Regions from separate parts of the Stenotrophomonas sp. STEN033 genome, predicted to be linked through region 1. Evidence: predicted binding sites of a transcription regulator. Region 1 holds the regulator's gene; each other region holds the start of a gene.
What was found. Region 1 encodes FliA, which starts transcription of late flagellar genes. Its sites were predicted from a motif close to TAAAGTTTNNCNNNCNNNGGCCGATAA; they were not measured.
Positions count from the first base shown of each region.

Region 2: AC1VXC_RS03565 (methyl-accepting chemotaxis protein) is a predicted target of FliA. The motif match lies at 1,484-1,510, and genes of this name have one in related genera.
Region 3: motA (flagellar motor stator protein MotA) is a predicted target of FliA. The motif match lies at 1,678-1,704, and genes of this name have one in related genera.

Region 1 is NZ_JBXFWM010000033.1:31,280-34,550, forward strand. Features, by position in the region: gene AC1VXC_RS12490 (chemotaxis protein CheA) at 1-654, opposite strand, end outside; gene AC1VXC_RS12495 (protein phosphatase CheZ) at 658-1,278, opposite strand; gene cheY (chemotaxis response regulator CheY) at 1,278-1,670, opposite strand; gene AC1VXC_RS12505 (RNA polymerase sigma factor FliA) at 1,684-2,433, opposite strand; gene AC1VXC_RS12510 (MinD/ParA family ATP-binding protein) at 2,430-3,271, opposite strand, start outside.
Region 2 is NZ_JBXFWM010000006.1:10,070-13,340, reverse strand. Features, by position in the region: gene mnmA (tRNA 2-thiouridine(34) synthase MnmA) at 1-788, shown strand, start outside; gene hflD (high frequency lysogenization protein HflD) at 798-1,412, shown strand; gene AC1VXC_RS03565 (methyl-accepting chemotaxis protein) at 1,539-2,729, shown strand; gene AC1VXC_RS03560 (hypothetical protein) at 2,870-3,058, shown strand.
Region 3 is NZ_JBXFWM010000072.1:11,843-15,113, reverse strand. Features, by position in the region: gene AC1VXC_RS18245 (winged helix-turn-helix transcriptional regulator) at 1-424, shown strand, start outside; gene AC1VXC_RS18240 (classical arabinogalactan protein 4) at 544-939, opposite strand; gene msrB (peptide-methionine (R)-S-oxide reductase MsrB) at 1,063-1,530, shown strand; gene motA (flagellar motor stator protein MotA) at 1,734-2,588, shown strand; gene motB (flagellar motor protein MotB) at 2,599-3,271, shown strand, end outside.

The DNA.
Region 1 (3,271 bases):
GGGTGCCGGCTTCGGTTTCGGCGGCGTGGCCGCAATGGGCTGCACGGCGACGGCACCGGGCGCCGCGCCCCCGTGCAGCTTGTCCAGCAGTGCCTCGAATTCGTCCTCGTCGATCAGGTCATCGCCGGCCTTGCTGGCGGCGATGGGCTGGGCGCCGGGTGTGCCGCTGCCATGCAGTTCGTTGAGCAGGGCCTCGAACTCGTCTTCGCTGATCAGGTCGCTGTCACCTGCATTGACGGCGACCGCGGTCGGCTGCGGCGCGGCAACGGCCGCGGCGGTACCGACATCGAACTGCGCGATCAGCGCGGCGGGCGCGTGCTCTGGATCGGTGCCGGAAGACACCGCGTCGAGCATGGCCTGCAGCCAGTCCAGCGATTGCTGGGCGGCATCGAAATGATGCGCCAGCAGTTCGGCCTTGCCGGCGCGGGCCATGCCCAGGGTTTCCTCGGCGGCGTGGCACAGCTCCACCATTGGCGTGATCGCCAGAAAACCGGCGCCGCCCTTGAGGGTGTGGAAACCACGGAACACGGCGTTGAGCTGGTCGCTGTCGTGCGGTGCCTGCTCCAGCGTCACCAGCTGCTCGCCGAGACGATCCAGGATCTCCTGCGCTTCGAGGATGAAGTCGGCGGCGATGTCGTCGGCAAAAGCACTCATGGCTTACAGCCCCAGGTCCGAGAGCAGATCGTCGGCGTCGACCTGGGAAACGGCATGGCGGTCCAGGCCATTGACGGCGGGACCGGCCAGGCCATGGTTGCGTGCGTCTTCTTCCGGCGGCGGCAGACCGAGCGCACCAAACCCTTCGTGCACGCGGCGGACGATGCCAACCACACGGCGGATGATCTGCCCGGTCAGGTCCTGGTAGCTCTGGGTCAGCGCGACTTCGGTGAGGTTGTGGCGGATGCGTTCGAGAATCTCACCCTGCTCGGCGTTGAGCCCGTCGGTACGCAGACGCTCGGTCAGTGCCCGGCATTCTTCGGCCAGGTCGAGCGTGCGATGGGTGGCCTGCTCGGTCATCTGCACGACGTGGTCCAGACGCGCACAGGCATCGTCCAGCTCGCCGGCTTCGCTGGGCACGCTGGGCAGTTCGCCCAGGGCCTGTCCGAGTTCACGGGCGAGCCGGCCCAGGCCGGACATCATCGGCTGCGCGCGCAGGGCGGCGAGTGCGTCGATTTCCCGGCGCCAGCCAGCCTCATCGCCACTTTCCAATGCTGCCAGTGCGTCCTGCAGGCGCTGCACCAGGGCCGATTTGTCGCTCAATGCTTCCCCGAGGCGGTCCATCAGGCGCTCGCTGCCAGGCGTTCGAAGATCTTGCCCAGCTTCTCTTCCAGCGTCTGCGCGGTGAAGGGCTTGATGATGTAGCCGTTCACGCCGCTCTGCGCGGCCTCGATGATCTGCTCGCGCTTGGCCTCGGCGGTAACCATCAGTACCGGCAAGGTCTTGAGCTTGGCGTCATTGCGGATCGCCTTGAGCAGCTCGATGCCGGTCATCACCGGCATGTTCCAGTCGGTGACGACGAAATCGAACGGCTGGCTCTGCAGCAATGACAGCGCGGCATGCCCGTCCTCGGCTTCGGCGGTATTGGTGAAGCCCAGATCGCCGAGCAGGTTCTTGACGATGCGACGCATCGTCGAGAAGTCGTCAACGATCAGGATGCGCATGTTCTTGTTCAAAAGGCTTTCCTCTTCATGGTTCCTCGAGGCCGGCGTCGGCCGCCTCGAAAATCTTCAGTCGGCCACGCAGACGCAGCATGGCCTGGCCGTGGATCTGACAGACGCGGGATTCGCTGACGCCCAATACCGCGCCGATTTCTTTCAGGTTCAATTCCTGTTCGTAGTACAGCGACAGCACCAGCTGTTCGCGCTCGGGCAATTGGCCGATGGCCTTGCCCAGCTCGGTGCCGAACTGGCTGCGCTCAAGAACCTGCTGCGGGGTGGGCCCACCGGTAGTCGGGGTGTCCAACTCGCCCTGGTCTTCGATGCGTGATTCCAGGCTCAGCACCTGGCCGCGCGAGGCGTCTTCGACCAGCCGCATGTATTCGGGTAGCGGCAGCTCCATTGCCTCGGCCACTTCACTGGCACTGGCCGCGCGGCCGGAACTTTGCTCGAGCCGGCGGATGGTGGCGGCGGCATCGCGGGCGCGGCGGTGCACCGAGCGCGGCACCCAGTCGCCGCGACGGATCTCATCGATCATCGAGCCGCGGATACGGATCGACGCATAGGTCTCGAACGATGCACCCTGTTCGGCGTCATAGCTGCGCGAGGCTTCGATCAGGCCCATCATGCCGGCCTGGATCAGATCGTCGACTTCGACGCTGGCCGGCAGGCGCGCGGCCAGGTGATGGGCGATGCGGCGTACCAGGTCGGCGTGGCGGGCGATGCAGTCATTGGCCGCGCTGCGCTGGACTTCACGATAGTGAGCGGCTGCATTGTTCATGCCTTCACCTTCTGCTGGATGATGCGTTCCAGGAAGAACTCAACGCCGCCGCGTGGGGCGGTTGGGGCTTGCCAGCGCGCGGTGCGACGGGCGATTTCATTGATCGCCAGCGAGGCTGGCGCGGAAGGGTAGAGCTTCACCACTGGCTGCTGGCGCTGCACCGACAGACGCAACCAGTCGTCCTGCGGCACGCAGCCCAGGTAGTTCAGCGAGACATCGATCAGGAACTTCTCGCAGACCCGCACCAGCTTTTCATACAGGGCGCGGCCTTCGTTCGGGTCGCGGACCATGTTGGCCACGACCTGGATACGGTCCACGCCGCGTTCGCGCGAGAGCACCTTGATCAGCGCATAGGCGTCGGTGATCGAGGCCGGCTCGTCGCAGACCACGACCACGGTGTCCTGGGCGGCCTGGCAGAAGGTCAGCACGCTGTCGGTGATGCCGGCCGCGGTGTCGATGATCATCACATCGAGGTCGCGTTCCAGCTCCGAGAACACGTTGACCAGGCCCACATGCTCGGCCGGCTGCAATTCGGCCATGTGCCGACGGCCGGAGGCGGCGGGCACGACCAGCACGCCGTTCGGGCCTTCGATGATGACTTCTTCCAGCGTGGCGCGCCCGGCGACCAGGTCGGCCAGGGTGTGCTTGGGCTGCAGGCCCAGCACCACGTCGATGTTGGCCAGGCCCAGGTCGGCGTCGAGCAGCAGGGTGCGTTTGCCCATGCCTGCCAGTGCCACGGCCAGGTTGGCCGAGACATTGGTTTTACCTACGCCACCCTTGCCGCCCGTCACCGCGATGGTGCGTACCGGACCGGCCGGTTCGTGCCGGGTTGCCGACA
Region 2 (3,271 bases), on a different contig from region 1:
CCCGTGAGCTGGGCGCCGAGCGTATCGCTACCGGCCACTATGCCCAGGTCGACCACTCCGGCGGCCGCTGGCGGCTGCTGCGCGGCGCCGACCGCGGCAAGGACCAGAGCTACTTCCTGCACCAGCTGGGCCAGACCCAGCTGGCAGCGACATTGTTCCCGATCGGGCACATGGAAAAGAGCGAGCTGCGGCATATTGCCCGCGAGGCGGGACTGCCCACGCATGCCAAGAAGGATTCCACTGGCATCTGCTTCATTGGTGAGCGTGACTTCCGTGAGTTCCTGGGCCAGTACCTGCCCGCCCGCGAGGGCGAAATCCACGACCCCGATGGGCAGGTCATCGCCCGCCATCCCGGCGTGTTCTATTTCACCCTGGGCCAGCGCGAGGGCCTGAACATCGGCGGCGTACGTGGGCGCCCGGCCGCGCCGTGGTTCGTGGTTGGCAAGGACGTGGCACGCAACATCCTGTACGTTGACCAGGGGCATGACAGCCCCTGGTTGCAGTCCAACTGGCTGCGCAGCGAGACCATGCACTGGATTGCCGGTACCCCGCCCGCCCGGGAATTCGCCTGCACCGCGCAGACCCGCTACCGCCAACCGGACGAAGCCTGCACCGTAAAGGTGCGCGATGACGGCACGTTGGATGTGCATTTCGCGCGCCCGCAACGCGCCGTCACCCCCGGCCAATCGCTGGTGCTCTACGACGGCATGGAGTGCCTGGGTGGTGCGGTGATCGCTGCGACCGATGCACCTTTGGAGCGCCGCCTGGGCGCCCCTGTTTCCCCTTGAGAGATGACCATGACCTTTTCCATCGATGACCGTGTACTTGCCCTGGCTGGCATCGCCCAGGCCTTGCAGCAGGTACGCCGCATCGCAGAAACCGGCCATTCGGAGAGCGCCGTGGTGCGCACCGCGATGGACAGCGTAATGCGTATTGATGCCAGCTCGCCTGCCGCGGTCTATGGCAGTGCAACCCAGGTCGAGCCCGGCCTGCGCCTGCTGCGTGACTACTTCCGCAACCAGGGCAAGGACGACCTGCTGCCGCGGCTTGCCCTGTCGGTGATGCAGCTGGAACGCCGTTTCGTGCGCGAAGGCGCGACGATCGACAAGGTGGATGCCGGCATCGAGCGTGCTGCCGGCATCGCCCGTGAGCGCGGCGACAGCTGCCACCCGGACGTGCTCAATGCGATGGGCGCGCTGTATGCGGAGACCATCAGCCAGCTCAAGCCCAAGATCATGGTGCAGGGCAACCCGCACTACCTGGGCCAGGCGATGGTGGTGTCGGAGATCCGTGCGTTGCTGCTGGCAGCGGTGCGTTCGGCGGTGCTGTGGCGGCAGCTGGGTGGCGCGTACTGGGATTTCCTGTTCTCACGCAAGGCCATGCTCGAAGCCATCGAGCGCCGCCTGCGCTGAATGGCGACGCCCGCAGCCGCCGTGGTTGCGGGCTACGTCGCAAAACCTCCGGGGATTCGCGCCAGCAGGGCTAAAGACCCCCTGCCCACTGCCGATACTGCATTCGTGACTCTCCCGAGAACGTCCATGTATTCACGTATTGCAATCCGTTTGGCAGCCCCACTGGTCCTCACCCTTCTGGTCGTGGTTGCTGCTGCCCTGTCCTGGCCCTCGGCGGCCCTGTGGGCGATCCTGACCACCATGGTGTTGAGCTGGCTGGTGTTTGCCTGGTGGAGCGTGCATTCGCAAGCCCAGCGCTCGCCCGAGCATGCCAAGGTGCTGAAAGAGCAGGACCAGTTGCTCAACGAGCTGCGCAACTTCGTCAGCAACGAGATCGACGGCTCGCGCAGCGAGATCGAGCGCGCCCGCGAGCTGATCCGGCAGGCGGTCGGCGGCCTGGGCGGCAGCTTTGATGCGATGAGCCGCAAGTCGCGCCAGCAGAGCCAGGCGCTGGCCCGCATCGTTGACCGTGCCGGCGATGAAGGTGGCGGCGGTGTCGATGTTGCCCGCTTCGCCCAGAACGCCAGCCACCAGATGGAACAGCTGGTGGAAGCACTTGAGCAGGTCAGCGGCCAGAGCAGCAATACCGTGCAGCACATCGACCAGATGGCACAGCACCTGGACGGCATCTTTGCCCTGCTCGAAGACGTCAAGTCAATTGCCGACCAGACCAACCTGCTGGCTCTGAATGCGGCCATCGAAGCGGCGCGTGCCGGTGAGGCAGGTCGTGGCTTTGCGGTGGTGGCCGACGAGGTGCGCAACCTCTCCGAACGTTCCACCACCTTCAACGAGCAGATCCGCAAGCTGGCCCACAGTTCCAAGGACGCGATCGCCAAGGTGCGTGAAACCGTCACCCATATGGCGTCGCGCGACATGGACCGCTCCCGTGAGGCGCGCCTGGAAGCCGCCTCGATGTTGGACAGCGTGGCCGCCATCAATGCCTCGCTGGGCGATGGCATGCGTGAGATCTCCGAGTGCGGCCGCGCCATCGACGGCAGTGTCGCCGAAGCCGTGCGCGCCCTGCAGTTCGAAGACATCGCCACCCAGGCGCTGGGCGGCGTGCATACCCACCTGGACCGCCTGGGCGCGATCAACCGTGAAGCGGTCGCCCTGCAGGAACTGTTGCACCGCAATGGCGGCGTGTTCGACGGCGAGATGGTCAGTGCGCTGCAGCGTACCGGCAGCCGTCTGCGCGAAATGCGCGTGGAATGGGAGCGTCCGCCGCACAAGCCGGTTTCCCAGCAGAGCATGGGCGCAGGCACGGTGGAATTGTTCTGATTCCAGCCTGCTCCCGTTTTGCATGCAAGCCCCGGTCTTCGACCGGGGCTTTGCTGTTGCCTCGTCCACATTGATAGATGCTCAACCAGCGCCCCCCTGCCGACACGAATCCGGAGCCAGCATCGCAGCTGGCCGCCACCATGCCGCCAGTCGCCCCGGTCAGCGGCCCGGCGCTGAACCGCCGCGCGCAACTCGCTCAGCTCGAGCACAGCGCGCAGCAGGAAATAATGGCCTTGCGTGCGCGCCGCGATGGCGAGGGACATCCTGCGGGTGCAGAAACAGCCGACTGGCTGACATCCAGCATCGATTGGGACCTGTCTGTCCCCTGAAACACCCCCCCCAGCCGGTCAACATGCGTGCAAGCACAATGCCTTTCTTGTGGGAGCGGCGTAAGCCGCGAAGCACGCACATCATCAGATCAAGGCCTCCCAGCAACACCAGTTTCGCGGCTTACGCCGCTCCCACATCCAATGAGCAACCTGGCTCGGTGAGGGCAGAAGCAGCCGAGAGCTGATGTTGTGCAGCCGCTATCGGGTCACATG
Region 3 (3,271 bases), on a different contig from region 1:
GCAGCAGGAGGGGCGCATCTCCTTCACCGAGCTGGGCGAGCGCGTCGGCCTGTCGACCACTCCCTGCACCGAGCGGGTGCGCCGGCTGGAGCGCGAAGGCGTGATCACCGGTTACTACGCGCGGCTGGACCCGTCCTCAGTGAAGGCCAGCCTGCTGGTGTTCGTGGAGATAAGCCTGGCCTACAAGTCCGGCGACATCTTCGAGGAATTCCGCCGCGCCGCGCTGAAGCTGCCCAATGTGCTGGAGTGCCACCTGATGTCCGGGGATTTCGACTACCTGCTCAAGGCGCGCATCAATGAAATGGCCTCCTACCGCAAGCTGTTGGGCAGCACCCTGCTGACCTTGCCGCACGTACGTGAATCCAAGAGCTACATCGTGATGGAAGAAGTCAAAGAGACCCTGTGCCTGCCAATCGCCGAGTAGTGCTGAGCCATGCTCGGCAATGGGGCTTTACCGGTAGAACCCCTGCCGAGCATGGCTCGGCACTACAGGGTGGGCTCTATCGGTGAAGCCTCTGCCGAGCATGGCTCGGCACTACAGGGTCATCGCGTGCCTACCGGCGGGGGCACCACTTTCTGGCCGATGCCGCTGGGCACGGTGTCGTAATAGCGGTTGGTACGCGTGTCCAGCACCCGGCCCGGGCTGGTCTGGCGCATATGCGGCGCCAACTGGCCCTTGCTGTCGTAGATCGGCCGCGCCGGCGGCGGCGGCACAACCAGCTTCGGCTTCGGAACCGGCTTGGGTTTGTTGGGCGGACGCGACGGTTCCGGACGCGCCGGATCCTGCGGCGTTTCGCGCGGCGCGCTGGCGGGCGGCGAAGGCGCCTGCAAGGTCACCGGCCGCGTTGCCGTCGGCGCGGGCGGTTGTGCGAGCTGGGCCTGTGCGAACGCCGGCAATGCCGCCAGCACAACCAGCGCCAGATATCCCTTCAGCTTCATCAGCGTCTCCTTTGCGTCCACTCGCCGAGCATGCACCTGCCCGGCTTGCGCCGCCATGAATGCGACCTTGGACTGGCCGCGGCCCGCCCCCACCATCAATACCTGTCCCACGGATGCCACGCCATGACCGCTTTCGACCTGACTCCCCCCAGCACCGCCCAGCGCCAGGCGCTGATCGCTGGCCTCAGCAGCGAGGAACAGCGCGTGCTGCTGCATCACGGCACCGAGGCGCCGTTCTGTGGCGTGTTCCTCGATAACAAGCGCGAGGGCGTGTACTGCTGCCGGCTGTGTGCACTGCCGCTGTTCCGCTCCAGCACCAAATTCGATTCCGGCACCGGCTGGCCCAGCTTCTTCGCGCCGTTCGAACCGGCACATGTACGCGAGATCCGCGACACCAGCCACAACATGATCCGCACCGAGATCGTCTGCGCACGGTGTGGCAGCCACCTCGGCCACGTGTTCCCGGACGGCCCGCCGCCGACCTTCGAACGCCACTGCCTGAACTCGGTGTCGCTGGCCTTTGTCGACAATGGCCAGCCCTACCCTGACCCGCTGCAGCGCGGCGGCGCCGAATCCCAGCCCGCAGCCTGAGCAAGCGCACCACCTGTAGTGCCGAGCCATGCTCGGCAGAAGCATCGCCAGTAGAGCCTCAGCCGAGCATGGCTCGGCTCTACAGAGCAGCATTACCGGTAAAGCCTCAGCCGAGCATGGCTCGGCACTACAGGAGCCGCCCGGCGCTACAGATTCTTCGCTGACGGCCGACAACGGGATATCCCCATCCCTTGTCTGTCACCATGCTTATCATCGTCGGCCTGCTCGTTGTCATATTTGCTGTCCTGGGCGGCTACGTCGGTGCGCATGGCCGCCTGGCCGCGCTGTGGCAGCCCTACGAACTGGTCATCATCGGTGGCGCGGCGCTGGGCGCATTCCTGATCGCCACGCCACTCAAGACCGTCAAGCAGACCTTGCGGGCCACCGTCAGCGTGTTCAAGGGCCCGCAGTACAAGCGCCAGGACTACCTGGACGTGCTCAGCCTGCTCTATGAACTGCTCAACAAGGCCCGCCGCGAAGGCTTCATGGCGCTGGAAGACCACGTCGAGAACCCGCAGGACAGCGCGGTGTTCGCCAACTACCCCAAGGTCCTGGCCGACCACCACCTGCTCGATTTCATCACCGACTGCCTGCGGTTGATGATCGGCTCCAACATCGAGCCGCACGAGCTGGAACCGTTGCTGGAACTGGAGCTGGAAAAGCACCACCACGAAGCGCTGGAACCTGCGCACGTGCTGAACAAGGTAGCCGACGGTCTGCCGGGCTTCGGCATCGTCGCCGCGGTGCTGGGCATCGTCATCACCATGGGCGCGATCGGCGGCGACATCAAGGAAGTCGGTGCACACGTGGCCGGGGCGCTGGTCGGCACCTTCCTCGGCATCCTGCTCGGCTATGGCTTCATCGGCCCGCTGGCAGCAGCGGTGGAAGCCCGTGCCGAGCAGGACGCACGCATCTACGAATCAGTGAAAACCGCGCTGCTGGCCTGCCTGCGTGGCTACAACCCGAAGATCGCGCTGGAGTTCGCCCGCAAGACCGTGCCTTCGGCACTGCGTCCGGGTTTCAGCGAGTTCGAGCAGCACCTGAAGTCGGTCAAGTAAGGCGCGTGCCATGACCGAGACCAAACCCACGGTGATCGTGCGCCGGGTGAAGAAAGTCCAGGGCGGCGGCCATCACGGCGGTTCCTGGAAGGTGGCTTATGCCGACTTCGTCACCGCGATGATGGCTTTCTTCCTGGTGCTATGGCTGATGGCGGCCACCACCAAGCCCGAGCGCGCTGCAATCTCCGAATACTTCCGCAACCCCAGCCCCTTGAGTGGTACCAGCAGCACCCCTGCCCCGGGCATGGCCGGCCCTGGCGGCGCCAGCACCTCGATGATCAAACTGGGCGGCGCCACCGATGTGTCGCGCGGCAACAGCAATGATCCCTTCCAGAACCAGCAGGAAGCCGTGCCCACGCCGGTGCAGGAACGCGAACGCGACAGGCAACGCCTGGAGGCGCTGAAGCAGGAGCTGCAGGAGGCGATCAGCAAGAGCCAGGCGCTGGAGCCGTTCAAGGACCAGTTGCTGTTGGACATCACCCCCGAAGGCCTGCGCATCCAGATCGTGGACAAGCAGAACCGGCCGATGTTCGACCTCGGCAGCGCGCGCCTGATGCCGTATACCAAGACGATCCTGTTGGAGCTGTCGCACTTCATCAACCAGGTGCCCAACCACATCAGCATCACCGGTCACACCGACACCACCGCCTATTCCACCCAGCTTGGCTACGGCAACTGGGAGT